4 regions of the Terrisporobacter muris genome follow, and region 3 is predicted to be linked to each of the others. Evidence: riboswitches for the same ligand, from Rfam matches in the RefSeq annotation. Region 3 holds a riboswitch; each other region holds the start of a gene.
What was found. A riboswitch is a leader RNA that binds a small molecule or an ion and turns the genes downstream of it on or off. The one in region 3 is predicted to bind S-adenosylmethionine.
Positions count from the first base shown of each region.

Region 1: linked by a shared signal. The riboswitch ahead of NSA58_RS15770 (MetQ/NlpA family ABC transporter substrate-binding protein) and the one ahead of NSA58_RS09995 (ECF-type riboflavin transporter substrate-binding protein) in region 3 are both predicted to bind S-adenosylmethionine.
Region 2: linked by a shared signal. The riboswitch ahead of NSA58_RS01980 (O-acetylhomoserine aminocarboxypropyltransferase/cysteine synthase family protein) and the one ahead of NSA58_RS09995 (ECF-type riboflavin transporter substrate-binding protein) in region 3 are both predicted to bind S-adenosylmethionine.
Region 4: linked by a shared signal. The riboswitch ahead of metK (methionine adenosyltransferase) and the one ahead of NSA58_RS09995 (ECF-type riboflavin transporter substrate-binding protein) in region 3 are both predicted to bind S-adenosylmethionine.

Region 1 is NZ_JANKBY010000272.1:10-4,799, reverse strand. Features, by position in the region: gene NSA58_RS15790 (VOC family protein) at 1-112, shown strand, start outside; gene NSA58_RS15785 (amino acid ABC transporter substrate-binding protein) at 443-1,228, shown strand; gene NSA58_RS15780 (amino acid ABC transporter permease) at 1,281-1,892, shown strand; gene NSA58_RS15775 (amino acid ABC transporter ATP-binding protein) at 1,910-2,542, shown strand; SAM riboswitch class I at 2,639-2,744, shown strand; gene NSA58_RS15770 (MetQ/NlpA family ABC transporter substrate-binding protein) at 2,862-3,665, shown strand; gene NSA58_RS15765 (PH domain-containing protein) at 4,169-4,790, shown strand, end outside.
Region 2 is NZ_JANKBY010000012.1:2,139-12,408, forward strand. Features, by position in the region: gene NSA58_RS01975 (MATE family efflux transporter) at 1-1,303, opposite strand, end outside; gene NSA58_RS01980 (O-acetylhomoserine aminocarboxypropyltransferase/cysteine synthase family protein) at 1,428-2,717, opposite strand; SAM riboswitch class I at 2,852-2,952, opposite strand; gene rsmH (16S rRNA (cytosine(1402)-N(4))-methyltransferase RsmH) at 3,015-3,953, opposite strand; gene lgt (prolipoprotein diacylglyceryl transferase) at 3,980-4,714, opposite strand; gene NSA58_RS01995 (tyrosine-protein phosphatase) at 4,726-5,508, opposite strand; gene yfmH (EF-P 5-aminopentanol modification-associated protein YfmH) at 5,730-7,016, opposite strand; gene yfmF (EF-P 5-aminopentanol modification-associated protein YfmF) at 7,019-8,293, opposite strand; gene ychF (redox-regulated ATPase YchF) at 8,654-9,751, shown strand; gene NSA58_RS02015 (pyridoxamine 5'-phosphate oxidase family protein) at 9,928-10,270, shown strand, end outside.
Region 3 is NZ_JANKBY010000109.1:967-10,354, forward strand. Features, by position in the region: gene galU (UTP--glucose-1-phosphate uridylyltransferase GalU) at 1-158, shown strand, start outside; gene NSA58_RS09980 (VanZ family protein) at 229-735, shown strand; gene NSA58_RS20985 (CDP-glycerol glycerophosphotransferase family protein) at 958-1,107, shown strand; gene NSA58_RS09985 (energy-coupling factor transporter transmembrane component T family protein) at 1,102-1,929, opposite strand; gene NSA58_RS09990 (ABC transporter ATP-binding protein) at 1,940-3,625, opposite strand; gene NSA58_RS09995 (ECF-type riboflavin transporter substrate-binding protein) at 3,816-4,364, opposite strand; SAM riboswitch class I at 4,517-4,616, opposite strand; gene NSA58_RS10000 (DUF5050 domain-containing protein) at 4,784-5,878, shown strand; gene NSA58_RS10005 (LCP family protein) at 5,951-6,967, opposite strand; gene NSA58_RS10010 (S26 family signal peptidase) at 7,223-7,699, shown strand; gene NSA58_RS10015 (hypothetical protein) at 7,886-8,719, shown strand; gene NSA58_RS10020 (PqqD family protein) at 9,182-9,388, shown strand, end outside.
Region 4 is NZ_JANKBY010000184.1:614-7,001, forward strand. Features, by position in the region: gene NSA58_RS13080 (ComF family protein) at 1-571, opposite strand, end outside; gene recD2 (SF1B family DNA helicase RecD2) at 574-2,796, opposite strand; gene metK (methionine adenosyltransferase) at 2,937-4,130, opposite strand; SAM riboswitch class I at 4,235-4,344, opposite strand; gene yyaC (spore protease YyaC) at 4,549-5,058, shown strand; gene mreB (rod shape-determining protein) at 5,248-6,276, opposite strand.

The DNA.
Region 1 (4,790 bases), on a different contig from region 3:
GAAAGCTAAAGGTGTTGAAGTAACTGATATAGTAACTATGCCTTATGCTAGATTATTCACATTTAAAGATCAAGATAATAACGAATATTTATTACGTGAAGATAAATTTTAAATAAAAAATGTTTGACAATTCCAAACATTCATATTAATATTAATTACAAATGAAAAATAATTAAAACAAATATTGAGAAGAGGAGAAATGGTGTTATGAAAAATTCAATAATTGCAATAAAATTAAATATACAACTTCATCATCACCATCATAGAACCAAGGGATTGTAAATTATGAAATTTAATTCATAGATACAAGCCCTTTTAGTGTTGTTAAAAAGGCTTGTATCTATGGTGGAATATATATAACAAATATTAACCACATAGGTATTAGCCTATGTGGTTTTTTTATTGCAATAATAAAAGATTAAATTATTAGGAGGAGAAAGAAATGAAAAAGATATCAAAGAAATTAATAATGGGATTAGCGGTTTTAGCAATTATGGTAGGAGCAGTAGGATGCAACAAAAAGAATGTGACTTCCGATGATAATGAAATAGTAATCGGATATGATAATACATACTTCCCAATGGGATATTTAGATGATAATGGAGATACAGTAGGGTTTGATGTGGATTTAGCTAAAGAAACCTTTAAAAGATTAAATATGGATGTTAAGTTCCAAAGTATAGATTGGTCAATGAAAGAAACTGAATTAAATTCAGGAAATATAGATGCTATATGGAATGGATACTCATTAACTGAAGAAAGAAAAGCAAAGGTTACTTATACAGATGCATATATGAAAAATAGCCAACTTATAGTGACATTAAAAAATTCGACAATTAAAAGTAAAGAAGATTTAAATGATAAGGTAGTAGGTACTCAACAAGGGTCTGCAGGATTAGAAGCATTAGAAAAAGATTCAGAGATATTAAATAGTTTAGATGGTTCGCCAATTTTATATGATACTTTTGATAAAGTCTTTAGAGATTTAGAAGCTGGAAGAATAGATGCTTTAGTTGGAGATGAAACTTTAGTTAAATATTATATAAGTAAAAAGGGTGAAGAAAAGTATAAAATATTAGATGATAATTTTGGAACAGAAGACTATGTTGTTGCATTTAGAAAAGAAGATATTGAACTTAGAGATAAAGTTAACAATACAATAAATGAGATAAAAGATGATAAAGTCTTTGATGAAATTTATAATAAATGGTTTGGAAAAGCTAAATAATATGTAAAAATTAAGAAATATAGATTAAGATACACAAGGAGGAAATTTCACTATGATAGAAGGATTAAAAGTTACATTATTAGTATTTTTTATAACGCTGATAATATCAATACCACTTGGAATTATGATAGGCTTTTTAAGAATATCCAAAAATAAAATAATAAGTCAAATAGCAAATTTATACATACTAATTATGAGAGGAACCCCCCTATTATTACAACTAGTATTTGTATTCTTTGGGCTTCCTTTAATGGGAATAGTATTTGATAGATTTGATGCTGTAATTGTAGCATTTTCACTAAATTATGCAGCTTATTTTGCTGAAATATTTAGAGGGGGGATCCAATCTATAGACAAAGGGCAATATGAAGGAGCTTTTGTATTAGGATTTAGCAAATTTGATATGTATAGAAGAATAGTTTTCCCTCAAGTTATAAAAAGAGTATTACCAGCTATGTCAAATGAAGTAATAACATTAATTAAAGACACAGCTATAGTATATGCCATAGGTTTAAATGATATATTAAGAATTGCTCAAATAGCACAAAATCGCCAAGCGAGTATAGTACCTTTAATAGAAGCTGGTGCAGTATATTTAGTGCTAATTGGAATTTTAACAATAATGTTTAAAAAAATTGAAAATAAATATGCGTATTATAGATAAATAGAGGTGAGACAAATATGCTAAAAGTAAAAAATTTAAATAAATCTTTTGGGGAGAATAAAGTATTAAATAATATAAATTTTGAAGTTAATACTGGAGAAGTATGTGTGATTTTAGGAAAATCAGGTGCAGGAAAAACTACAATTCTTAGATGTATAAATGGTCTTGAAACTTTTGATGATGGAGAAATTATAGTAGATAATTATGTAATGAAAGATAAAAGTCATATATCAAAGAATAGAGATAAAATAGGAATGGTATTCCAAAACTTTAACTTGTTTCCACATATGTCAGTATTGGAAAATATAATATCAGCACCAATAAATGTTCTTAAAAAACCAAAAGAAGATGCAATTAAACAAGCAAAAGATATTTTAAAAATGGTAGATTTAGAAGATAAAGTAGATGCTTATCCTTATGAATTATCTGGTGGTCAATGTCAAAGAGTTGCCATAGCAAGGGCATGTGCATTAACGCCAAAAGTTCTTTGTTTTGATGAGCCAACATCTGCGTTGGATGTTGATTCAATAGAAAAAGTTTTAAAAATTATAAGAAATCTAAAGGCTAAAGGTATGGCAATTCTAATAATAACTCATGATATAGGATTTGCTAATGATATCAATGATAAAATTATAAAAATAGGAAGCTAAGAATTAAAGAAAAATAAAAATATAAAAAATTAATTATACAATTTACATTAAAAAGAAACAGTGCTATGATAATTATCAAATTAAAAAATAAAAAATCTCTTATCTAGAGTGGTGGAGGGACTGGCCCTATGAAACCCGGCAACCAGTATATTTTTATATACACGGTGCTAAATCCTGCAGTAGGTTTACTGAAAGATAAGTATAAATTCGCTATTAAAACTTGAGTTTATACTCAAGTTTTTTTGTTTTAGAGGAATTAAAGTTTAACTAATGGAGGAATTAGAGAGATTTTTATTATCAATTTAAGGGGGATATTATTATGAAATCAAAAAAATTATTAAGTGTAGTGATGAGTGCGCTACTATGTGTATCATTAGCTGGATGTGCAACATCATCTGAATCTAAGGATGATAAAATAATCAAAGTAGGAGCTACATTAGTTCCAGGTGGTGAATTATTAGAAAAGTTGAAACCACTTATAGAAGAAAAAGGATATGGTTTAGAAGTTGTGACATTTAATGATTATATTTTACCTAATGAATCATTAAACAATGGAGAAATAGATGCTAATTTATTTCAACATAAGCCTTATTTAGATGAAGCAGTAAAAAGCAAAGGTTATGAAATAATGGCAGGGTCTAAGCTATATGTTTGTCCAGGAGTGTTATATTCTAAGAAAATAAACTCTATAGATGAATTTAAGAGTGGAGATACAATTGCTATAAGTGATAACGCTGCTTCTGCATCAAAGTCTTTAAGATATTTAGAAAGTGAAGGACTAATCACTTTAAAAGAAGGTGATATAGTAGGGGTTAATGACATTATTAAAAATCCAAAAAATTTAGATTTTGTTCAATTAGATGTGGCACAAATACCACCATCATTAGAAGATGTTACTGCTGGATTTGTTGATACAACTTATGCTATACCTGCAGGACTTAGTGCAGAAGAAGACGGAATCTATACAGCACCAGTAAATGATGAATATGCAAATTTACTTGCTTATAGAACGAAAGACAAAGATAATGAGAAAATAAAAGTATTAGAAGAGGTTCTTACATCTGATGAATGTAGAGAAATTATAGAATCTAAATATAAAGGAATTGTAATACCTGTATTTTAATATTAATACAGCCACTAAAATAAAAATATACATATAATTAGGAAAAAATATTTATTATGTTGTAATATTTTGTCTAATACTTATATATTAATTATAAAAATATTAAATCAAGGTTGTAGCTATATGAATGAATGACTTAGATTGATCTTAGACAGTATTTCTTTTCCAATATGGATAAAGGATTTAAGTTTCATCAGTGTTGGATTTTTCCTCTAATATATGAAAATGATAAAATACTGAAAATTGTAGGATGGGGATTGATGAATTAATTATAGTAGGGGAACTTCATGATATAGGCAAAATAGGGATTAGCGAAGAAATATTAATAAAAGAAGCTTGAGAGATGTGCTGGAACTCAGTTTTACCAAGTTGTTGAAAAATTTATTGAATGTATCAGATAGGAAATTTATGACAAGTAATTTAAAAATCACCATGATTGAATAGCAATACAAACATGGTATAATATAAATGTATTAAAAACTTAAACTATTTTGGAGGATAACATGGCAGGAAATATATTTGGGAAAATGGCAGCAGATACATTAGGTTTATCTGATATAGGTAAGATAATAGATCCAAATGACTTTAACAAAGTTGATGGAGATGACTACATAATGAATGAAGATGGTGAAAAAATCTACTTTGTTATAAAATCAAAATCAGATGAATACGTATTTACGAACAGAGGTCTAATACATGTAGATGGTGCATCTGCTGTAAGTAAAAAAAGAGTAGTAAAAAGACATGAGTTTCGTAGTGAAAATGTTCATTCAGTAACATTAGAAACTGCAGGAACAGTAGATTTAGATGTGGAAATTAAGTTTAGTTTTGCAGATAATTACTTTAGTATAGATGTTGATAAAAAACAAATAGAGCAACTAAAAGACTTATATAAAGCTTTATTTGAAATTGGAAAAATCCAACATAAGAATAGACAATCTTATGAATATGGGATGAAAAGTTTAGATATGGCTAATGATGCCATAAGCAGAGGTCATGTAGAAGGTAATGCTGCTACTATGATAGAAGAAATTACTAAGTTTAATTTTGGTTGGATGAATGATATAAGAGAGACTTATAATAATAAAGATTTCGGATATGTCTTTGAAAAATATATAAATAATT
Region 2 (10,270 bases), on a different contig from region 3:
ATATTGCTCTAAATATCCAGTCAATACTCATAGCTACCCATACACCAAAAACTCCCATATTCATATATCTTCCCAATATATAACTGAAACCAATTCTAAAAATCCACATAGATAAAGTAGCAACTATCATACAAAATTTAACATCATTTGCTGCACGAAGAGTGTTTGGAAGTACAAAAGAAACAGTCCAAATAATAATTGATAAGCTTCCATGATAAAAAATAATATTCCTTGAAACCCTTGCTGTATAATCAGATAAATTATATGCTTTTAAAATTAATGGCATACTTATAAAGGTAATTATAACCGCTAATAATATGCTTAAGGTACATATTTTAACTAATTTTCTTGTATAATATTTTGTTTGATTATAATCTCCTGCTCCTATGCATTGGGATGTTACAGAAAGGGTTGCTTGACTAATCGCCATACCCGGTATTATTTGAAAAAGTCCAACTGAATTTGCCACAGCATTGGCTGCAATAGCTGCTGTTCCAAAAGTTGAAATCAAATTTAGCACAATAATTTTTCCAAGTTGAAACATACCATTTTCCAAACTGTTAGGAACACCTATATAAAGTATTTTTCTAATTAATGTTCTATCAAACTTCTTACATATTTTTTTAGATAAATGAATTTGTAAATTTTCATTTCTTATTAAGACAAAAATCACTACAGCAGCCACAACTCTAGAAAAAACTGTTGGTATAGCTGCACCTGCAATTCCTATCTTAAAAATATATATTAGAAAATAATTCCCTATAAAGTTTATTAAGTTCATCATAATTGATATTTTCATGGTGATTTTTGAATTTCCCATAGCTCTAAATAGTGCTGCCCCACCATTATATATTGCTATAAAAGGAATTGACATAAATACTATAGTTAAATAAGTATTAGAATAGCTCATAACATCTTTTTCTATGTGTCCAAAAACTATATTAAGAATAAAATATTTGCTTAAATATCCAATTATCATGACAGTAATCGAGCTTAAAAATAGAAAAAGGATAAGTTGATCTGCACTTTTACATGCTTTATCTTCTTTCTTTTGGCCCAAATATTGGCCTGCTACAACAGCTCCCCCTGTTGCAAGAGCTGTAAAAATATTCATTATAAGAATATTTATACTATCTACTAATGATACTGCTGATACAGCTGATTCCCCTATACTTGCAATCATAATAGAATCAACTAAACCTACTGTCACTAGTAAAAATTGCTCTATTATTAAAGGAAAAATAAGTTTATATAAACTTTTATCAGAGAATAAATATCCATTTGCTTTTGAAGTAACTTCCATAGTATACCCTCCTTGAAATTTTTACCAATAACAATTATAGCAGATATTCACTTTGTATACATAAGTTTCAATCCCTTTAATATAAAAAAGAAGATGAATGTTATCACCTTCCTTTTTCTTAGTTCTATAATGATGCTTTTTCTAAAGCTTGATTTAAATCCCAAATTAAATCATCTATATCTTCTATTCCCACAGAAACTCTTATCATATCTGGAGTAACTTCTGCCAATTCTTGTTCTTTTTCATTTAATTGAGCATGAGTTGTACTAGCTGGATGAATTACCAGTGATTTAGCATCTGCAACATTAGCAAGGTGAGAGAATATTTGAAGGGATTCTATAAATTTAATTCCTGCTTCCAATCCTCCTTTTATTCCAAAAGTAAATATAGACCCTGGTCCCTTAGGTAAATATTTTTGACCTAAGTCATAATATTTATTTCCTTTTAAACCTGGATAGTTTACCCAAGCAACTTTAGGGTGATTATTTAAAAATTCTGTAATTTTCTTAGTATTTTCCACATGTCTTTCCACCCTCAAAGATAAAGTCTCAAGTCCTATTAATAATTGGAATGCACTTTGTGCACTTAGAGATGCTCCTGTATCTCTTAAGTATTGAGCCAATAACTTTGTAGCATAAGCTGACTTTCCGCAATCCTTAGCATAATTTAATCCATTATAAGATAAGTCTGGTTCTGTTAAGCATGGGAATTTTCCACTTTCTATCCAATCAAAGTTACCACTATCAACTACTACTCCACCTAAAGTTGTTCCATGTCCACCTATAAATTTTGTAGCTGAATGAACAACTATGTCTACCCCATAATCAAATACTTTTACTAAATAAGGTGTTCCAAAAGTATTATCTAACATAAATGGAATTTTAGCTTCATGAGCTATCTCTGCAATTTTTTCTATATCAATAATATTTATTCCTGGATTTCCTATAGTTTCTGCATAAACAAGTCTTGTTTTATCATTTATAGCATCTCTAAAACTTTCTGGATCATCAGGATTTACAAAATGAGTTGTTATCCCTAGTTTAGGTAACATATTTGATAATAAATTAAATGTTCCACCATAAATTGTTGGTGCAGCAACTATTTCATCACCAGCTTGAAGTATATTTAATATAGCTGCATTTATTGCCCCCATTCCTGAAGAAAAAGCCACAGCTCCTACTCCACCTTCAAGTAGTGCCATTCTTTCCTCAAATACAGCCACAGTTGGATTTGATATTCTTGAGTAAATATGTCCATCTGTTTTTAAAGCAAATAAATCTGCACCATGAGCCACACTTTCAAAGCAATATGATGTTGTTTGATAAATTGGAACTGCTCTAGCTCCCGTAGATGAATCTGGTTGTTGTCCCCCATGAATTTGTAATGTTGCAAAGCCTAACTTTCTTTCACTCATTATTTGTATCCCCCTTGTTATTTAATATAAATAATATTAAACAATATATAAAAAACCTTACAAGTTATATCTCATAATATAAAAAAGACTCTTTTATCTTAAAGATAAAAGAGTCTTAATAATCTAAGATTTATCTCTTATCTTTCTTATGTTTCCATAAGTAGGATTTAGCACCTATCTAATATAGGTTGCTGGACTTCTTTGGGCCTATTCCCTCCATCACTCTTGATAAGATTTTTTACTATTAATTTAATAAGTTAATTGTATACATGTTTTTATTATCTTGCAATAAAAAAATTATTTTTTTTGAGCTACTCTAAGTTTTGCACTTCTAGCTCTTGGATTTCTTTCAATTTCTTCATCACTAGGAAGTATTGGTTTTCTTGTTATAATCTTAACTTCTGACTTTTTATTACATTGACAAATTGGAAGCTCTGGTGGACATACACAACTTAAAGCTAAGTCTTTGAATTCATTTTTAACTATTCTATCTTCTAAAGAATGGAAAGTTATTATACAAACTCTTCCTCCCTTATTCATCATAGATACAGCATCCTCTATCATTTTATTTATTACACCAAGCTCATTGTTTACTTCTATTCTTATAGCTTGAAATGTTCTCTTCGCAGGGTGTGGTCCATCTATTCTAGCTTTTTTAGGTATTGCTTTTTTGATAACATCAACAAGCTCACCAGTTTTTTCAATTGGACCATTCGCTTCTCTTTCTTCTACTATGAATTTTGCAATTCTTTTTGCCCAATTATCTTCACCATAATCTTTGATTATCTTAGCTAATTGTTCTTCACTATAAGTGTTTACCACGTCATAAGCAGAAAAATCTTTTCTAACGTCCATTCTCATATCTAATGGTGCATCATGCATATAAGAAAATCCTCTATCAGCTTCATCAAGTTGATGAGAAGATACACCTAAATCAGCAAGTACTCCATCTATTTTGTAAACACCTATTTTTTCCAGCTCTGATTTGAGATTTTCAAAATTACTGTGTACAAATCTTACTCTATCTGAGTACTCAGCTAATCTTTCTTTTGCCGTAGCTATGGCATTTTTATCTTGATCAAATCCTATAAATAATCCTTTATCAGATAATCTCTTTACTATTTCTTTTGAATGACCTGCACCACCCATGGTACAGTCAACATATACTCCATCTTCTTTTATGTCTAAATTTTCAATACATTCATCTAGTAGTACTGACACATGATTAAATTCCATTTTTTCTTCTCCTTAAGAGTTACTAGTTAGCCTCTATTTTTCTTCTTTGATAATATTTTATGTAAAATCAAACAAACTATAATTGTTACTAAACTTATTACTTGAGCCATTCTAAGTTGACCAATCATAAGAGAATCTGTTCTAAGTCCTTCTATGAAAAATCTTCCTATAGAATATAATATTAAATAAGTTATAGCCAATTGACCTTCATATTTTTTCTTTTTTCTAAAACACCATAAGAATATGAATATACCTAAATCCCAGATAGATTCATATAAAAATGTTGGATGAACTTTTATTCCATCCACAATTATTCCCCATGGTAAACTTGTTGGACCTCCATGAGCTTCTCCATTTATATAATTTCCCCATCTTCCTATAGCTTGACCTAATGGAATACCAATCATTACAGTATCAGCCATTTTGAAGAAATTAATCTTTTTAATCTTAGTATATATAAAACCTGCTAATATACCACCTATTAAAGCCCCATGTATTGCCATTCCTCCACCCCTGAAATTTAATATTTCAGATAAGTGGTTTGAATACCAAGACCAATTAAAAATAACATAATAAAGCCTTGCACCTAAAAGTCCACATGGTATAGCAATTATGGCTAAATTTAATAAATCATCTTCACTTATTTTTACTCTTTTTCCTTCTTTTAATGCTATAAACACACATAGTATCATAGCCAATGCCATTAATACGCCGTACCACATTATATCTAATCCGAATATCGTAAATGCCACTCTATCCATTATTTCACCTCTTATAGTTTAAATAATCTTTTAAAAAATCCTTTTTTCCTTACTTCTTCTTTATAAGGTTTTGATATATTTAAATCCTCATTATTTATTATCGCATTATTATTTTTAACAAATAAGTTATCCGCAATTTCTTTTGAATATTTCTCACATACATATTTATAAGCATCTAAAAATATAGGTGTTCTTCTTTTGCTACGATGAGCATCTGTTCCAACTACATGAACCATATTTCTATTTATTAATGTATCACAAGTTCTTTGCAATTCTTTTCCACTTTTACCTAAAATACTATGAGAATTTATTTGTATTATAGCTCCAGCATTAATAACATCATATATTAAATCCGGATTTTCTTGAACTTCTATATATCTTTCCACATGTGCAAAAACTGGTATATAGTTTTTTTCTTTTAATTCATACACTATATTACATAAATCACTTGGAAAATTTGTAGGAGGAAGCTCTATTAGTATGTATCTACTATTATTTAAAGTGTAAAAATCTAATTCGTCAATTTGCTTTATTAAATCTTTAGTATAGTAAATTTCATTCCCAATTAATACTTCAATATCTATCATATTTTCTTTTAAAACATTATTAAAGTCTTTTAGCTCTTTTAATAATTCTTCGCCTTTTTTATACCTGAAATCTGGATGATAATGCGATGTATTAACAATCTTTTTTATACCTTGTTCCCTAGCTATTAGTGCCATTTCTATCGACTCATTCAAGCTTCGTGAACCATCATCTACCTCAGGCAAAATATGGCAATGTATATCAATCATAAAACATAGCCTCCTTATACCCTAAATAATTATATTTTTCATTCTTTATTATATCAGTTTCTTCTTAATAAAAAAATAGAATGCCTTAATTATAATGAATTAATAAATATTTTACAACTAAAAAAAGGATAATTAAAGTGTATTTTTAACTAAAATTACCTTTTTAATTAAAACCCTACAATTATCCTTTATTTTATTACATTTTCATTTTTATATAATTATTATCTAGGCTCTGCAATAGATATTACACAATTTTCTTCTTTAAAGTGATTATTTAATCTTTCAGTAACCTCTTCAAATGTAATTTCTTTCATGACTTCTACGTAATCAAGCAAATTTATGCCTTTAAATTTATAAGTTATAAAATTATTAGCTATAAAAGTAACTGAGTCGAAATATTTTATAAAGTTACCTATGTGTTTTTTCTTTGTTCTTTCAAACCCTTCTTTATCTAGACCTTCACATTTGAATTTTTCAATATAAGACATAATAATTTCTTTTACCTTGTGAGGATCTTTTGATTCACCACCTATAGATGTATATGAATAGTCTATTTGTGAAGAGAATCCTGCACCAAAACTTGGAGTTATAAGTCCTTGCATATATAAGTCTTCGTATATGGCACTACCTTTTTTAAATAACATATCAGTAAGAATATCTGTCATTACTTCATATCTTAACAATTCCTTACCTTTTATTCCTACTTTATCATCTTTGAAGCAAATAGAGAACATTGGCATCGATATAGGAAATTTTTCTACTATTTCTTTTTGTTTTACTTCATTAGGTTCTTCTGGATAAAATCTTACAATTTCTTCTTGAAGTTTTTGTATATCTTTATGATTAGCTTTTCTTACATGATTAAATACTTCTTCTTCATTTAAATCACCTACAACAAATAAAATCATATTTCCTGGGTTATAAAATGTATTGTAGCATTTATATAACTCTTCTTTAGTTATTTTATAAATACTATCTACAGTACCTGCAATATCTATTTTTGTTGGATGATTTATATACATTGCTTTTAATGCATTAAAGAATACATTCCACTCTGGGTCATCATTATACATTTTTATTTCTTGTTCTATTATTCCCTTTTCTTTTTCTACGTTTTCATCTGTAAAATATGGTGTTTGAACATAATCTATCAGATGTTCTAAACATTCATAAAAATATTCTGTGGCAGAAAATAAATAAGCTGTCATAGTAAAGTTTGTAAAAGCATTGGCATTAGCTCCATACTTCGAAAACTTATCAAATGCATTTCCACCATCTGGTTGTTCAAACATTTTATGTTCTAAGAAGTGTGCAATACCTGCATTCACTATCATCTTTTCTTTTTCATTTATAGGTATAAATTCTAAATCATTTGATCCGTAATTAGTTGCAAGGACAGCATATTTTTTAGTAAATCCTTTTTTAGGCATAAAATAAACATCTAAACCATTTTCTAATTTTTCATAATATAATTCTTCTTTTAATAATTCATTAACTATTTTTTCCATTATTATGCCTCCTTGTTATTACTTAAAAAGTATATAGTATCTAATTGAATATTTTTAAATGCATCAACTATATCTTCTACTGTAATTTTATCTATTCTCTCTATAATCTTTTCCACAGTTGCATTTGTTTGACCCATACTTTGCGAGAAGTAAAAATCAGATGCTCCTCCTATTGAATCCTTTATTGTTTTTAATGAACTTATTAAGGCGCTCTTGCTATTTAATAATTCTTCTTCTGAAATTTGTCCTTCTTTTAAGTATTCTAATTGTTCTTTAATTAGCTTAACTGTTTTATCATAGTTCGCATTTTCTATTCCAGAAGCTATAAACATTGATGTCTTATATTTTTCCAGTGAAGAATAAATATAATAACATAAACTTTCTTTCTCTCTAACATTTACAAATAACTTTGAATGAGGACCTCCACCAAGCACATTAGATCCTACAAATAAAGAATAATATTTATGTTCATCTTTATAGTCAATGTTACATCTAAATCCCATAACAAGTTTCCCTTGAGTTATATCCATATCTTCTTTTATTACTTTGACTTCTTCCACCCTTTTATTGAAATCTGCTCTAGGTATTTCTATTATATTTTCTCTATGAAAGTTAAATCCGTCAGATATTATCTTTACTATTTCTTCTTCATCAAAATTACCTTCTACAACTATGTCTATAGGAGAAGTTTTCATAATTTCCATATAATGTTCATAAAGACCTTTTGCTGTTATTTTATCGATATCTTCTAAATAGCCTAAATCACTAATTCCATATCTTTCGTCTTTAAACATTTCTTCACGAGCACGCTCAATAGAATATCTTCCTTTATCATTTATAATAGACTCTATTCTATTTTTTAAATTTTCTTTTTCAATTTTTACATATTCTTCTTTAAATCCGCCATTTATAACTAAGGGATGATTAACTACTTCATCTAAAAATTCAACCACTGGTTTAAATATCTTTTCATCTAAATATTTCTCATCAGTACTAATAATTTTAAAAGTAATGACTTGTGTTTCACCTCTTTTACTACTATCAGCACCTATAGAAACTCCATATAAATCATCTTGATGCTTAGACATTTCTCTAGCACTTGGGTATTTTTCACTCCCACTTTTTATTATAGAAGGAAGTATAGCATTCATTGTTACTTCTTCTTTATCTAATAATCTTTGGATATAAATACTTACTAAGTTTGTTTTGAATTTTTCTTCTGGTATTAAAGTCAGATTAATGCCTTTACCTAAGTTTATTGTTTTATTTTTTTTCATTTTTACCTCCTATTATGAGTACTAACTTGTATATACAATAAATGATTTATATATTCAAAATTTTTCCTTTTACTTAATTATATATCTTTTATTATTTTCTAAAATACTTATTTTTATTTTATTTGAACATTTTTTATTAGGATATGCTAAAATCTAAGTTAAAATCCCATTAATAATATAAATTCTTACAAAAATAATGTATTTTACAAATAATAACTTAATTCAAACGTGTTTACACATATTAAGATTATGATGTATAATCAATATGTATGTCTAGAAAATATTAAGATGTGTTTACAATTTATGTATAAATAAAATTGACAAATATGTAAATTCATATAAGAAAGGAAGATTATTAATATGAAATTAGGTATAGTTGGATTACCAAACGTTGGTAAAAGTACACTATTTAATGCTATAACTCAAGCAGGAGCTGAATCTGCTAACTACCCTTTCTGTACAATAGAACCAAACGTAGGTGTTGTTTCTGTTCCAGATGAAAGATTAGAAGTACTTAGAGAAATGTACGATTGTAAAAAAGTTGTCCCAACAGCAATAGAATTCTGTGATATAGCAGGTCTTGTTAGAGGAGCTTCAAAGGGTGAAGGTTTAGGAAACAAATTCTTATCTCACATAAGAGAAGTTGATGCTATAGTTCATGTTGTTAGATGTTTCGATGATCCAAACGTTGTTCACGTGGATGGAAGTGTTGACCCACTTAGAGATATAGAAACTATAAACTTAGAATTAATATTCTCTGATATAGAAATATTAGAAAGAAGAATCTTAAAAAGTAGTAAAGCTGCTAAAGCTGATAAGTCTATCGCTGCTGAAGTAGAATTCTTAAAAGAAATATTATCAGTTCTTGAAGAAAATAAATCAGTTAGAACTATGGACTTAACTGATGATCAAAGAGAATTTGTTGAAACTTTAAATTTATTAACTTCTAAGCCAGTAATATATGCTACAAATGTTTGTGAAGATGATTTAGCTGATGAAGGCGAAAACAACGAATATGTTAACAAAGTTAGAGAATTTGCTGCTGAAGAAAATGCTGAAGTTGTTGTTGTTTGTGCTCAAATAGAATCAGAAATAGCAGAATTAGAATCAGAAGAAGAAAAGAAAGAATTCTTAGAATCATTAGGACTTGAGCAATCTGGTCTTGATAAATTAATAAAATCTTCTTACTCTCTGCTTGGACTTATGTCTTACTTAACTGCTGGTGTTCAAGAAGTTAGAGCTTGGACTATAACAATAGGAACTAAAGCTCCACAAGCAGCCGGTAAAATCCACTCTGATATGGAAAAAGGATTCATAAGAGGTGAAATAGTAAACTATAAAGATTTAGTTGAATGTGGTTCTATAGCTAATGCTAGAGAAAAAGGTAAAGTTAGACTTGAAGGTAAAGAATACGTAATGCAAGATGGTGACGTAGTTAACTGGAGATTTAACGTTTAAAAATTAATATAAAATAATTAAGTCAATGATGGATGTATTCCTTTATTGACTTTTTATTTTTACTATATAAATAACAAAATTTTTTAATATTCTGTATATTTTTCAAATACATTTTTTTACATTTAATAGTGCTATAATTATTACATTAGTAAATTATATTTTAAGGGGATGGGATTTTGAGAAGAAATGATAAGGCGGTCAAAGATATCGATGTAATCAAAAATATTATCTCTAAATGTCAAGTTGTCAGAGTTGCCATGTGTAAAGATGATGTACCTTATTTAGTTCCTTTAAATTATGGCTATGAGTTTAAGGATGGGGAACTTATTCTTTATTGCCATTGTACTAATAAAGGTAAAAAACTTGATATTTTAGATGAAAATCCAAATGTATTTATTGAAATTGATAATGAAAAAGATGTTATTGCAGGTAATACTCCTTGTGAATTTGGACTTGAATACTTTAGCATAATGTCTCCAGGTAAAGTTGAGTTTATACATAATATTTATGACAAAATCC
Region 3 (9,388 bases):
GATACGATGTCGGGGATAAGTTAGGTTTCTTAGAAGCTACTGTAGACTTTGCGCTAAAAAGACCTGAGCTTAGAGATGATTTTATATCATTCTTAAGAGGTAAGTCTGAAGATAAACATTTTGAATCTATGGAAGAAGTAGCTGTTACAACAGTTTAGTTTAAACCTTGCACCCATAATTTTTTAGAGTGGGTGTGAGGTTTATTTATTAGAAACAGGAGGTATTTATATGAAAAAGGTTATATATATATTACTGCTGATAATGAGCATAGGAGCTATGCATTATTTTTCTAGTCAAAATGGCTCAACATCTAAATCTCAATCAAATGCAGTTGTAGAGATTATAGATGAAATAAGAGACAAGGTTACTTTAAAGGATGAAAAATTAATAAAAATAAAGGATACGGTAATGAGTGAGCTGAAAAAATATAGTAAAAGCATGATTGTAAGGAAAGCAGCACATTTTTCTATGTATGCTATCATAGGAGGAATTTCAATGCTTGTAATATATTCTTTCTCGAAACAAGTATTTTTATCTGCGTGCTTATCATTTACTTTTTCTGTTTTGTTTGCAGTATTTGATGAAAGATCTCAAATAGCTATAGATGGTAGAAATGGAAACTTAACTGATGTATTTATTGATGGTAGTGGAGCATTACTATCTATTTGTATTTTATCGATTTTATTTATAACAACAAAAGGAATAAAACATGTGTTTAGAAGAGAAGAGTGGTAAATTTAGATATAAAACCAAATAAATTCTTTTAAAAGGTGTATCAAAATTGAATATACCTAAAAAGTAGATAAGTAATATAATATAATTTTAAACAAAGTGCTAATTTTAAATTAGCACTTTTTAACTACAATAATTTTTTTAATATACTTAATATATTTTAGTAGTGTCATACAATTCAATTTTTTGTATCTCTTAGAATTATAATAAATTATGTAATCATCAATTTTAGATTATTATTTAGTTAAAAGTAAGTTTTGGGTAGTAAACTGTAAATTGTTGTCGTATTGCATAAAAAGAAATAATCAGGTTTATATACAAACCTGGGTATATTTATCATTAACCCAGGCTTTTCATTATTTTTATATTTTATAATGGATAATAGAATTCTGTTATTACATTGCTTTTTAAATAAACTGCTACTATAAATACTAAGATGCACCCTACTATAAAGGCTAAATCCAACCCTTTTAATTTCTCATAACTATACCAAGTTCTTTTTCTTTTCTTACCAAAAGATCTTAGTTCCATAGCATTTGAAACAGTTTCAATTCTTTTAATAGAAGAAGAAACTAATGGTACGAATATTGTAGTGTAATTTCTTAAAATCTCGCCGATGCTACCTTCGCCTTTGTGGAATGCTAGTCCCCTTGCTTGTTGAGCATCTAGAATATCTCTGTACTCACGTTGTACATCAGGGATATATCTAAATGCTATATTTACAGCATAAGCAATTTTATATGGTATACCTATTTTGTTCAAACTGCTGGCAAATTCACTTGGATGTGTTGTGAATATAAAAATAGCAGTTATTGGCATTAGTACTGCATATTTTAATGATATAGTTAAAACATAGAATAGAGTCTCTTTGTTTATATATGCATATCCTATGTTGATTAGTTCTGTGTTTGTTCCTACTAATTCACTTCCATACTGTGGCGTTATTAGTAGTATAAAAATTACGTTTATTATATTGAAAACAACCATTATCCATAGTAGTGGTTTTAATGTTTTTGATGGTATTTGTGCAAAATAAAGCATGATTGCACTAATTATTCCCATAACTAAGAACACTCTTATATCAAGAAACATTACTGTTATCATTGTCCAAGTAAGGAATAATAATATTTTACTTACACCACTTAATCTATGGAAAATAGAGTCACCCTCAATATATAGAGTTTGGGCTCTACTCATTGTCTTTCACCTATCTTTCATAATCAATAAAGAATTGTACAAAATCATCTGGAGTTTCCATACCAATAGCTTTTGCTAAAGTTGATAATGACGTTTCTTTTAAGTTTGCTTGTTTTATAATATTTTCATCAGTTAAAATACATGATGGTTTATTGTCTGCTATTTTTTTACCAGCAGAAAGTACCATGGCTCTATCACAATACTCTAGTGTTAATTGCATATCATGAGTTATAAGGATTATAGAAATTCCTTTGTTTGCTAAAGTTTTTATAAACTCCATAAACTCAGTGTAGTGTTTGTGATCTTGGCCAGCAGTTGGCTCATCAAGAATTATAACATCTGGATTTATTGCTAAAATAGATGCTATAGTTACTCTTTTCTTTTGACCGTAGCTAAGTGCTGTAACTGGCCAGTTTCTATAAGGGTATAGACCGCAAATTTTTAGCACTTCTTCAACTTTTGTATCTATTTCTTCTTTTGAATACCCTCTGCATTTTAATCCTAAGGCAATTTCGTCCTTTATCATATGTTGAGATATCATTTGATTTGGATTTTGCATCACATATCCTATGGAAGAACATCTTTTACTTATGCTCCAAGAGTCTATACACTCGTCTTTTAAGAAGATATTACCTTCTTTAGATTTTAATATTCCTGTTATAACTCTGCATAAAGTAGATTTTCCTGCACCATTGTTTCCTAGAACAGCTAGAATTTCACCTTTATTAAGGTGGAAAGATACATTTTCTAAAGTATTTTTATTTTTATCATGAGAGAATGTTAAGTTCATCACCTCTAGAATTTTTTCTTCCTTATTATTGTTCTTCATAGAAAGATTTTTAGATTCATTGTTGAACCAATTTTTAATTTTTTCTTTAGAGTCTTCGTCCAAGTTATTGAAGTCTCTTAAGTTATTTATTTTATCTAGATTGCAATTGGCATATTTCATAGCAGATACATAAAGAGGTTCTCTAAGTCCGCTTTTTGACAATATGTCTGATTTTAAGATATCATCAGGAGTACCAATAGCTTTAACTTCACCTCTGTCTATAACAATAACTTTATCAAAAGCTTGTTCTAGAACATCTTCAATTCTATGTTCAACTATTATAATAGTTTTGTTTGTTTTTTCATGAATACTATTAACTAACTCCATGACTTCTTTTCCGCTAGCTGGATCTAAGTTAGCTAAAGGCTCATCGAAAAGAAGTATTTCAGCATCATTGCCAAGAACTCCAGCTAATGAGACTCTTTGTTTTTGTCCTCCGGATAATTCATAAGGACTGTGATTAATAAAATCAACCATGTTTACTAATTCGAGTGCATTTACAACTTTAACTTTCATTTCTTTAACTGGTATGGCGTCATTTTCAAAGTTAAATGCAACATCTTCTCCAACAGAAAGGCCTATAAATTGAGAGTCTTGATCTTGCATTATTGTACCGACTTTTTTACTTACATCCGATAAACTTTTTTCATAAGGTTTAATATTATCTATTATAAGTTCGCCTTCAATTTCACCACTGTATGAAAAAGGAATAAGTCCGTTTATACAATGAGAAAGAGTAGATTTTCCAGAACCGCTTGGTCCTACTATTAAGACTTTTTCACCTTTATTTATAGTTATATCTATATTTTTTAAAGTTTTATCAACTACATTGTTGTATTTAAAACTAAAGTTTTTAAAACTTATCATTATATTCTCCTTATTTTTTACTTTATTTAGTCCTCGATTTTTAGATTGATATTTTAAGCAACGGAGATGGCTGAAGCGTAAGCAAAGCCATATCGTTGGCGCTATGTTATAAAAATTTTAAGCAACGGAGATGGCTGAAGCGCGAGCAAAGCCATATCGTTGGCGCCATAGTGGATTAAAGATTGAGACTTTAGTCCTCAATCTTTAATCCACTATTTTTTTTATTTGCTCTAACGAAACCTAGTATAGTTGGAACTCCAATACCTAAAAATACTATTCCATTTGTAAATATGGCAAGAGCAGCTTGAATTTTCATTTTGTCTAAAGGTTCACCCATAACAACTACGTCGAAACCAGCAGCAAATATAAATGCTAAGATAATACCAATCATACCTGTAATTACAAGATATGAAACGTGGAACTTATTGCATAAACCATCTTTTATGCTAAATTTCTTGCATCTGAAAACTAGGCCCATAAAAAGACCCATAATACCAGAGCTTGCTACCCAGCCCCACCAGATTCCCCAACCAGCAATCATGTCAGTCAGCATATGACCTAAAAAGCCCATTGAAAATCCAACTAATGGACCAAATAGAGCAGAAAAGATTGCAAGTAGTGCTATGGCAGGTTTTAATTGTGTATTGGGACCAATGGGAATTCCAACAAATCCTAAGGCTCCATAAAGAGCAGCAGCAACGCCGATTGTCACTATTGTTTTTGTATCTATTTTGATCATATTACTTGTATTTCTCCATTTCCTTTAATTCTATTTATTTTATTACCTTATAATTTGATTTTAAATCAGAAATAATTTAACTAAAATATGAGTTTTGATTAAAATTTTATATAAAAAAATCTCTTTCCGGTAAGAAAGAGATTATATACGTAATCTTATCTTCCAGAATTCTTCTGTAGGAATTAGCACCTTTGTCTTTCGACCGGTTGCTGGGTTTCATAGGGCCAGTCCCTCCACCTCTCTTGATAAGGAATATTTTATTTAAGTTCCAGCGTATATTTTATAAAAAAAGTCGAAATTTGTCAAGTTCAAAAATATAATTAGATAACTTATAAATATATTACAATTTAATAAGAAATATAGAGGAAAAGGTTATATTGGGATATATTAAACTTATATAAGGATTATGGAGGGAATATATGAGTAAATTAAAGAAAATTTTATCTGCCGTATTAGTGGTATGCACAATAATTACTTGTGGTTTTACAAAGAATGTTGATGCAGCCTCAGTATATGGTAACAGCAATTCAAACATAAGTAACGGAGGCTACTCAGCGACCAGAGGGAACTACTCTTATGTAAGAAGCAGTAAGATATACAAAAAAACTGAAGAGTCAAACTATTATTATATTTACAGAACTTATAAAAATGGAAGTACAAAAAAACAAATAGTAAATAATGCAGCAGAAGAGCCATACATAAATGTAGTTGGAAATTATATATATTATGTGGGAGTATATGATTCAGGTAACAACTATGGAATATATAGAGTTAAAACTGATGGTACAGGAAAAACTAAATTAATAGGAAATTACGGATATAATTCATTTATTGTACAAGATAATTACTTATACTACATAAAGGAAACAACGAATAGTAATTATGATGAAGTGTCATCTTTATGTCGTTATAACTTATCAACTAAGAAAACTGTATCAACTTTATATACTACAACATCTAGATATATAGGTGACATGTCATTATCTGGAGATTATATATACATATCAGCTATAGGGGATGAGACTTCTATAATCTACAAAATAAACAAAAAAACTAAGTCTAGAACAACAGTTTATAAATATAAATCAGGCAAAAAAGAAGAGTCTTGTATAGATGATATGGTTTATTATAAAGGAAATATATACTATACAATTTATAATGATAAAAATCTTTATGATGAAAATGACGATACTTGCCAAGTATACAAAATATCTTCTACTGGAAAAAATAACAAACGTTTATCAAAGCATTTTACTAAAGGCATAAATTTATATAATAATAAAATGTATTATATCAATACAAATGGTAGTATATGCTCAATGAAGTTAGATGGAAGCAGCCGAAAGACTATAAAAAAAGCAAGTAAAAATCAATGGTATTACAGTATAAATACTTCGAATAGTAGAATGTATTTTGGAAGAGTTGTAATTGATTCATATGATCCATTTGAAGGAGTGCTTAGTGATAATATATATAGAACGACTTTAACAGGTGCATCTATGGTTAAGATGTAACTTTTTTATAAATAAATGCTGTAGCATAAGTGACTAAACCTATGCTACAGCATTTTGTATTATCTTTTAAATTTAATAATTAAGTTGTACATTACTATTATCTTTTAAATATTCGTGCTTATCCATATCAATATCATTATTTATAAAGTCTTGTAAAACTTGTCTTGAGTTTAAATCATATAGCCAAACCCATCCGGCGTTTTTATATTTACCGCCTTTAACATGGACGTTATCGATTATTGGGAATTGTCCTTGTTTTATAGTTAGTGGTTTAAAATTATATGCTGTAAAAGCTATGTTTATTATATCTTGTGGAGTAAGGTTTGTAGATACATATGGAAGTAATGTATTTAATAAATGAGGATATTTAGAAAAATCCATATCTTTTACAGTATCTATCATAGAAAGAATAACTGTTCGTTGTCTTTGATCTCTATGTATAGCACTATCTGTAATTCTTATTCTAGTATAAGCAATAGCTTGATATCCATTTAGCACTTGTTTGCCAGGTGAACTTAAAAGCTTCATGTCCCCTTTATTAGAATAAGTACATTGCTGATATGAAGGTACAATATATTTATTAGTTATATCGACCTCATGTTCTTTAACGTCTACTTCCACTCCACCTAATATAAACACAATGTTCATCAAATTATCAAAGTCAACTTGAATAAATTTATCCAATTTTATTTCAAAGTTTTCTTCAATAGTTTGGAATAATAATTTTTCTTTACCCCAAAAATAAGCTGCATTTAGTTTACCTTTCCCTTTACCTGGAATATCTACATAAGTATCACGAGCAAGAGAAGTTAATTTTATATTTTTATTGTTGGAATCAATAGTTGCAATCATCATACAGTCAGAGCGATAAGCTAGCTCCTTTTCTCTTCCATCAGTACCCAATAATAATATGTTTGTTATACCATCTACTTTTTCATATTTAGATTCATAAGTATCTTCAACACTTGCACTTGTTGTATTTAACTTATTGTAAAAAGAGTAGAATGTAAAAACTGGAATGGCTATTAATAATGCTAATAATATAATTACTACTTTTGCAAATTTGAATTTTTTATTTTTTTGCGTCAAAAATTCTCCCCCTTTTCTATGTTTAATTGAAATTCATAATTGTATTATAACAAATATTGTAAAACTAGACTCTATAAAATAAAAACTATGCGTATTTATAAAATAATGTGGAAGGTTTAAAAGTATTATGAATTGTTAATGCTTGTAATTATTAACAATATTTTAGAAATCATATTTATAATAAAGGATTTGGAATCTATTAGTAGAATTATATTATAAGGGTATCGCTGATATTTAAGTAAAGGAGGAAGTCTTATGATTAGAAATATAAATAAATTTTCTAACCAGGATTTATATCCTAATATTGAAGAATTATTAAGCAAAGTAAATGAAGCAATAGTCACAGTTAAAGGTAAGTCTATGTCACCGTTAATAGTAGAAAATAGGGATAAAGTAATACTTGAAAAAAGAAATTTTACTAAATTAAATAAAGGTGAAATTATATTATTCAAGTCAAAGCATGGCAAATACTTACTTCATAGAATTCATGACATATCAGACTTGGGATACTTAACTATTGGTGATGGAAACTTACAGTTTGATGGATGGGTTAGGCCTTGTAATGTGGTGGCGGTAGCTCGAAAGATAATTAGAAAAGGAAGAGTGTTAGATTGTTATTCTTATTTTTGGGAAAATGTTTTCAAAGTGTGGATGGTTTTACTTCCTATAAGAGGGATTTTGTTGAAAATATACGAGGGTGTAGTTTATGTAAAATCTAAGTTGTTAACATAGATAAAGAGTTGCTGTGTTTAGCAACTTTTTTTAGTAATATTACAAAATGAAGCTTATTTTTTGTTTGAAAAACTTACTAATATAAGATACAATAAAATTATTATATAAAACAAAGGGAATTTAATTAAAATAAATGCTATTATAAAGACAATTATTATGAAAAATGGGAGATGAGGAGAGGTTATTTTGAAGAAGATATTAATAATTATAATATCTGCTATCTTAATATGTCTAACGGGTTTAGGCGTCATAGGATACTATGTAGAAAAAGATAAAGCAGCTGAAAAAACTAATGTAAAAGTAGAAGAGAAAGTAGATCCGATTGCTGAAGAAGAAAAATTAGTAGTTGATATAAATAAACTGGATATTGATAAAATAGAAGGTTATACTTCAGGTGAAGGTGAAGTAAGTGAAGATAATGGACAAAATACAACTGTAGGTGGAATGAGTATTCCTTATTCTATTCCATATAAAAACATGGAGATTGTAAGTATTGGTGAATATTCTGGGAAGTTTATAGAAGATGGTAGTGATGTAAATAAAGAGAATGTATTAGCTATAATAGTAAAGAATACTTCGCAAGAGGTTATTGATTATGGTGAAATAACTATGAAAATAACAGGTAAAACTGATACTATAAAATTTAAAATTACTAATTTGAAACCAGGTGCATGTACTCTTGCAATGGAATCTAGTGGTAAGATAGAATTTAATTCACAGGATAAATATGTATACTTAGACTCAAAAAATAATATGGTGAGTAATCTATCAACTATGGAATCTCAAGTAGCTATAACTACTGAAAATAAAAAAATTACTGTAGAAAATTTAAGTGATAAAAATTTAAATACAGTGTATGTATATTATAAAACTATTTCGCAGGGGAATTGTTATCTAGGTGGAATAACTTATCGTGCTAAGTTTGAAAAAGTTGAAGCTGGAAAAAGTGTTAGTACGAATACGATACATTTTTCCAATACAAATAGTGAAATTTTAAAAGTAGAATCCGTAAAAGAATAAAAAATTCGCTTCGCTATGTCGTTAAATTTGAGAAGCATATCGTCAACGATATATCCTCGTTACCACTTCGGATAAATCCGTTACTCAAATGAGATGCCTTCGCTCCGCTTCAGGCAACTCTGTTTCTCAAAAATTAATTTTTTACATCTCAATATTTGTTAATATTAATTAATTCTAGAAGTTTTCCACAAAATAGAGAAAGTAGTCGCAAAATGTGACTACTTTCTTTATTTTGTTATAAAATTAATTAATAAATAACAAAAACAAATAAATTATTTTAATACAATGCTTTATTTTGTAAAGAAATGTATTAAAAAAGTATGATTCGCTTGTTGACATTAAAGTAGCACTAAAGTAGAATTTAATTGGTGGCTACTTTTCTGAAAAGATTTATGCAAATTTTATTTAACAAAAGACATATAATGTGATGATGGAAAACTTTGAATATAAGGGGGAGGAATTATGGAAATTAAAAAAGATTTTAATCTACGTAAATTTGCTGGCGAATATATTCTTATGCCCAAAAATACATCAGAAAAAGGTTGCAACAGACTAATTAGTCTAAGTGAAGTAGAAGCTTTAGTTTGGAAAAATTTAGGGGAATGTAAAAGTGAAGAAGAAATTTTATCTTTAATAACAAAAACGTACATGGTAAAAAAATCAGATGCT
Region 4 (6,388 bases), on a different contig from region 3:
TATTTAGCTTGTATAGCTTTTTTGTATTTTTTACTCTGCTAATACAATCCAATATAGGTATATCTAGTAAATCGCCTAATTTATTAGCTATTTTTTCTGCTTGATTAAATCCCCTTTTTTTTAGTCTTTTTTTATGTAAAGGAACAAATAATATATAGTCAGCTTCTATACCTTCTAGCAAAAACTTTTCTTCCATTAGGCACGCTATATATTTGCACAAATAAGTTTTACTTTTATATTTAAAATCTAAAATTAATTTTTTACTTATATCATCATATTCTATACAAGAGATTACTTTATCAAAGTAAAAAGTTTTATTATAACAATAGTTACACTCAATTAAGCTTTCTCTTTCCAAATTTCTATTTACTATAGGTTTGCCACATTTATTACATCCATCAAAAATAAAATTTAGCTCCTTAAAACAACTTCTGCAAAGAGAATAAGAGTTAGTTAGTTTTATGGGATTATCACAAATTATGCAAGTTATATTTCTAGGATAAACATAATTTATTAGAACCTTTATAGTTTCTCTTATATTATTTGGAATTAACTTTGATATAAATCTCATTATTATCTACTTAACAACCCTTCTTTTATAAATTTATTTAATTTATATGATAAATTAGAGTATCTGTCATTTATTCTATTATTTTTGATCATTTGTTCTAAATACTTAACATCACCAACTAATACAACAAGTTTTTTTGCCCTTGTTACTGCAGTATAGAGTAAATTACGACTTAGTAGCATAGGAGGAGCCCAAACTATAGGTATAACTACTACAGGGAATTCACTCCCTTGACTTTTGTGAATTGTAGTACAAAAACTATGATCAAGTTCATCTAGTTCATCATATTTATAAGAAGCAATTTTCACCTTATCAAAAAGTACAAAAACAGTCTTCTTATCTTTATCTATATGAAATATATATCCAATATCTCCATTGTATATACCTTCACCATTATCACTTTTGTCTTCTGTTTCCCATTTTTTCGTGTAGTTATTTCTAATTTGCATTACTTTGTCCCCTACTCTAAAAGTTCTCTTAGCAAACTCTTCTTCTTGTTTATATTTATTAGGAGGGTTAAGGTATTTTTGTAATTCTATATTTAGATTTGTTACACCTAGGTCACCTTTTCTCATGGATGTTAACACTTGTATATCTTTTAATTTATCAAAGTTATAAAACTTAGGTAGCCTTTCGCTAACAAGGCCTATTATTTCATTTAAAATTTCTTCGTTTGTATTTTTTCTCAAGAAGAAGAAATCTTTATTTTTAACATTTAAAAATAATGGTTCTCCATTATTTATCTTATGGGCATTTACTACTATCATACTTTCTCTTGCTTGCCTGAATATTTCATCTAATCGCACTGTCTTTATTACACCAGAATCGATTATATCTTTTAGAACATTTCCTGCTCCTACTGACGGTAACTGATCACTATCTCCAACTAAAAGTAACCTTGTTCCTAGTTTTATTGCTTTTAGCAGATTATACATTAATATAATATCAACCATAGATGCCTCGTCTAATATTATTACATCTGCCTCTATGGGGTCTTCTTCATCTTTAAAGAATGTTAATTCATCACCATCTGTGGAAAATCCCATTTCTAGAAGCCTATGAATAGTCTTAGCTTCTTTATTTGAAGTTTCACTCATTCTTTTAGCTGCCCTACCTGTTGGAGCACATAAAACTACCTTTTGATCGTTATTTTCAAATATTTTTATTATAGTATTTATAGTTGTAGTTTTTCCTGTACCAGGACCACCTGTAATAATTGTTACTCCATTATTTATAGCTTCTTTTACTGCTAAGATTTGATTATTGGCTAAACTTATTTCATCTTCTTTTTCAACAATTTTTATTTCTTCATCTATATTAATATGTAAATCTTTAGTTTCATGTTGAGATAACTTTACAATTTCCTTACACACACCATTTTCACATATATAATACATCATTAAATATACTAAAATTTCTCCATCTCTATTTTCTAAATGTAATTTTTGATTGTATGCCAAATCTATGATTCCATTTTCTACAAATGTGGGCTCTACACCTAAAATTTTAACTGATTGTTCAATCAATACCCTTTTAGGCAAGTATGTATGACCACTCCCTAGACTTTGATTTAGTGTAAATAAAATACCTTGCATAATTCTATCTGGAGAATATTTATCTATACCAATCTTGCTAGCTATATCATCAGCTATTCTAAATCCTATACCTCTTACTTCTTCTGCTAATCTGTATGGATTTTTATTTATCACTTCTAAAGACTTATCTTTGTATTTTTTATATATTCTTAAACAATAATTAGGAGTTATTCCATAAGGAGATAGTTGTATTATTATATTTCTAAGCTCTCTATTTTCTTCATAGCTCTCTTGGATTTGCTTGACTTTTTTCATACCTATTCCTTCTACTTCAGTTAATCTTTCTGGAGTATTTTGAATAATATTTAAAGTATCTACACCAAATTTATCTATTATCCTTTTAGCCATTTTTTCGCCTATTCCATGAATCATACCTGAAGATAAATAAACATAAATACCTTCTAAAGAAGACGGTGTAACAGGCATAAAGCTTTGTACCTCAAATTGAGAACCATAAATTTTATGATTAATCCATTTTCCTTCAACCTCTATACTTTCTCCTACAGATAAAGTTGGCATACAGCCTACAATAGTTATTTCATCATTTTCATTAGCTAAAGATGCTATAGTGTAACCATTCTCTTCATTTTTAAAGACTATATCGCTAACCATTCCTTGTAATTTTTCCATTTTAATTCTCCTAAAATCATTTATTAACTCATACTTATAATTATTAGTATTATAAGTATATTTTATGTTATCACTTAATGTAAAAAAAATAAAGAGCCGTATATTCTACAACTCTTTATTATTTATATTAATTATTAAAATTATTTTACTGAAGATTGTTTTCTTAATGTTTCAGCTTTGTCAGTTCTTTCCCATGGTAAATCAATGTCAGTTCTTCCAAAGTGTCCATAAGCAGCTGTTTGTCTGTATATAGGTTTTCTTAAGTCTAAGTCTCTTATTATAGCACCTGGTCTTAAGTCAAAGTTCTTATTAATTAATTCAACTAACTCAGCTTCTGACACTTTTCCTGTTCCAAATGTGTCAACAAATATAGATAATGGCTTAGCAACACCTATAGCATAAGCTAGTTCTATTTCACACTTATCTGCAAGTCCTGCAGCTACTATATTTTTAGCAACGTATCTTGCAGCATAAGCAGCCGATCTATCAACCTTAGTTGCATCTTTTCCTGAGAATGCTCCACCACCGTGTCTAGCATATCCTCCATAAGTATCTATTATTATTTTTCTTCCTGTTAAACCAGTATCTCCTTGTGGTCCACCTATAACAAATCTTCCTGTTGGATTTATGTATATTTTAGTTTCATCATCTAGTAAATCTGCTGGTATAACTTCTTTTATTACTAACTCTATTAAATCTTTTCTTATAGTTTCGTTATCCACATGTTCACTATGTTGAGTAGATATTAGTATAGTATGTACTCTTACTGGCTTATTTCCATCGTACTCTACTGTAACTTGAGTTTTACCGTCTGGTCTTAAATAATCTACTGTTTCATTTTTTCTTATTTCTGTTAATCTTCTAGATAATTTATGTGCTAAAGATATAGGTAATGGCATTAATTCTGGAGTTTCATTACATGCAAATCCAAACATTATACCTTGATCTCCTGCTCCTATAGCTTCTATTTCTTCTTCAGTTTGTTCTCCACTCCTACTTTCTAAAGCTTCATCAACTCCCATAGCTATATCTGATGATTGCTCGTCTATAGCAGTTATAACTGCACAAGTTTGACTATCAAATCCATACTTAGCTCTTGTATATCCTATTTCTTTTATTGTATCCCTAACTATTTTTTGTATATCTACATAAGCTTTTGTAGATATTTCACCTGCTACTAATACTAATCCTGTAGTTGTAGTTGTTTCACAAGCTACTCTTGATAAAGGGTCCTTCTCTAATAAAGCATCTAATATTGCATCTGAAATTTGGTCACACATTTTATCTGGATGGCCTTCAGTTACTGACTCCGATGTAAATAAATGTCTTGACATTGTACTTCCTCCTTTTTATTATGTATTTTTGTCAATTTGGGTAAAAATAAAACCTCTTCTTTGACAGAAGAGGTTAATTATCACATAAAAATTCTAATTAACTAACCTCATCTCTCTAACGTTTCCGTTAAGTAGGATTTAGCACCGTCCCCCAAATATTGGAAGTGGTTGCTGGGCTTCATAGGGCCTGTCCCTCCGCCTCTCTTGATAAGGTGTAATCACGATTACACATATTTTAATATTACTTTTAACAACTATATGATAACCTTTTTTTGATATAGTGTCAAGAATTTATTTATTTTATGAACACTATTACACCTTGCATCATATGATTAATATATAAGTGTCTTTATGTTTATTAAAGTTATGTATTTTTTTATTAGGTAGTTCATATATTTTTGAAGGGAGGTAAGTTCCTATGTATTTAGCCAAAGTGAACTATAAAAAAGAAAATGTTATAGAAATATTAAGCTTAATACTCAAAGATATAATTAATGAAAATACCGTTGTTATTTGTATAGGAACGGATCGTGCTATAGGAGATGCTTTAGGTCCTTTAGTCGGTACTATGCTTAAAAATAGCGACTTTAAATACCCCGTTTACGGTACCCTAGATAATCCTATTCATGCCTTGAACATATATGAATCTATTGATCAAGTAAAAGAAAAACATCCTAACAGTGAATTCTTAGCTATTGATGCCTGCTTAGGTTCTATAAATAATATAGGAAATATCCAAATTAGAAAAGGACCCATTCTTCCAGGTAAAGGCGTAGGTAAAAAACTCCCGCAAATTGGATCTCATTCAATTGTAGGTATTGTAGATAAAGTAGATGAAAATAATAGATTTTCATTTAATAATGTTCGACTACATTTTATTCTCGAATTGGCTGAAACTATTGCTTTATCAATATTACTCTCAACTTAAACATAATCATCTATGTACTTATCTGAAAATTCGCTTTGTTAATGTGGCAACGGACTATAAATCTGGTTAGTTGCTCCATTAAGTAGTTGGATTTTATGTTTTATCCATATTTCATATAAAATATAAAATTCTTACAAATTAAAAAGGGCCGTACATACTAATTAAAATTATTATGACAGCCCTTTTATATTATTTTTTATTTCTTCTTTTAAATGTTCCACCTGTTTCTAATAAATCTAATGTACTTAATGATGAACCAGTTCCTCTTGCAACACAAGATAATGGATCGTCAGCAACTATTACATTAATTCCTGTTGCTTCTTCAATTCTCTTATCTAAATTCTTTAATAATGCTCCTCCACCTGTCATTACTATCCCAGATGTACTTATGTCAGCTGCCAATTCTGGTGGTATTTTTTCTAATACTACTCTAGTTGTAGCAACTATTTGCTTTATACATTCTTCTAAAGCTTCTGCTATTTCTTCTGAGCTTACTTCTATAGTTTCTGGAAGTCCTTTTATTATATTTCTACCACTTATTTTCATAAGCTTTTCTTCACTATCTTTCATAGCTGTCCCAATTTCCATTTTCAGCTTTTCTGCGCTTCTTTCACCTATAAGAAGATTATGCTTTTTCTTAATATAAGCTACTATGGCAGCATCAAACTTATCTCCACCTACTTTAATTGAGTCACTAACTACTGCTCCCCCAAGAGATATAACAGCTATATCCGTAGTTCCTCCACCTATATCTATTACCATATTCCCATTTGGTAGAGATATATCCATACCAGCACCAATCGCTGCTGCTATTGGTTCTTCTATTATATAAACTTCTCTTGCCCCAGCTTCTCTAGTTGCTTCTTCTACTGCCCTTTTTTCAACTTCTGTAACACCTGTTGGTACACACACCATTATTCTTGGCATTACAAGCCTTCTAAATCCTTTTTTCTCTACTATCTTTTCTGTAAAGTATTTTAACATTTTTTCAGTTGCTTCATAATCTGAAATAACACCATCTTTTAATGGTTTTATTGCCACTATATTTGCAGGTGTTCTACCTATCATTTTTCTCGCTTCATTTCCAACTGCTAAAACTGTATTTGTGTTTTTTTCAATCGCAACTACTGATGGTTCTTCTAATACGATACCCTTACCATCTACATATACTAAGACATTTGCCGTCCCTAAATCTATTCCTATATCTGCTCCAGCCATATTCTCACTCCTCTTATTATTTATATATAAAGTTAATTTGCTTTCTATTAAAGACCTCTATGTTACAAGATATACAAAAAAATAATATAAGTCAAGGAAAAAGTGTAGGTTT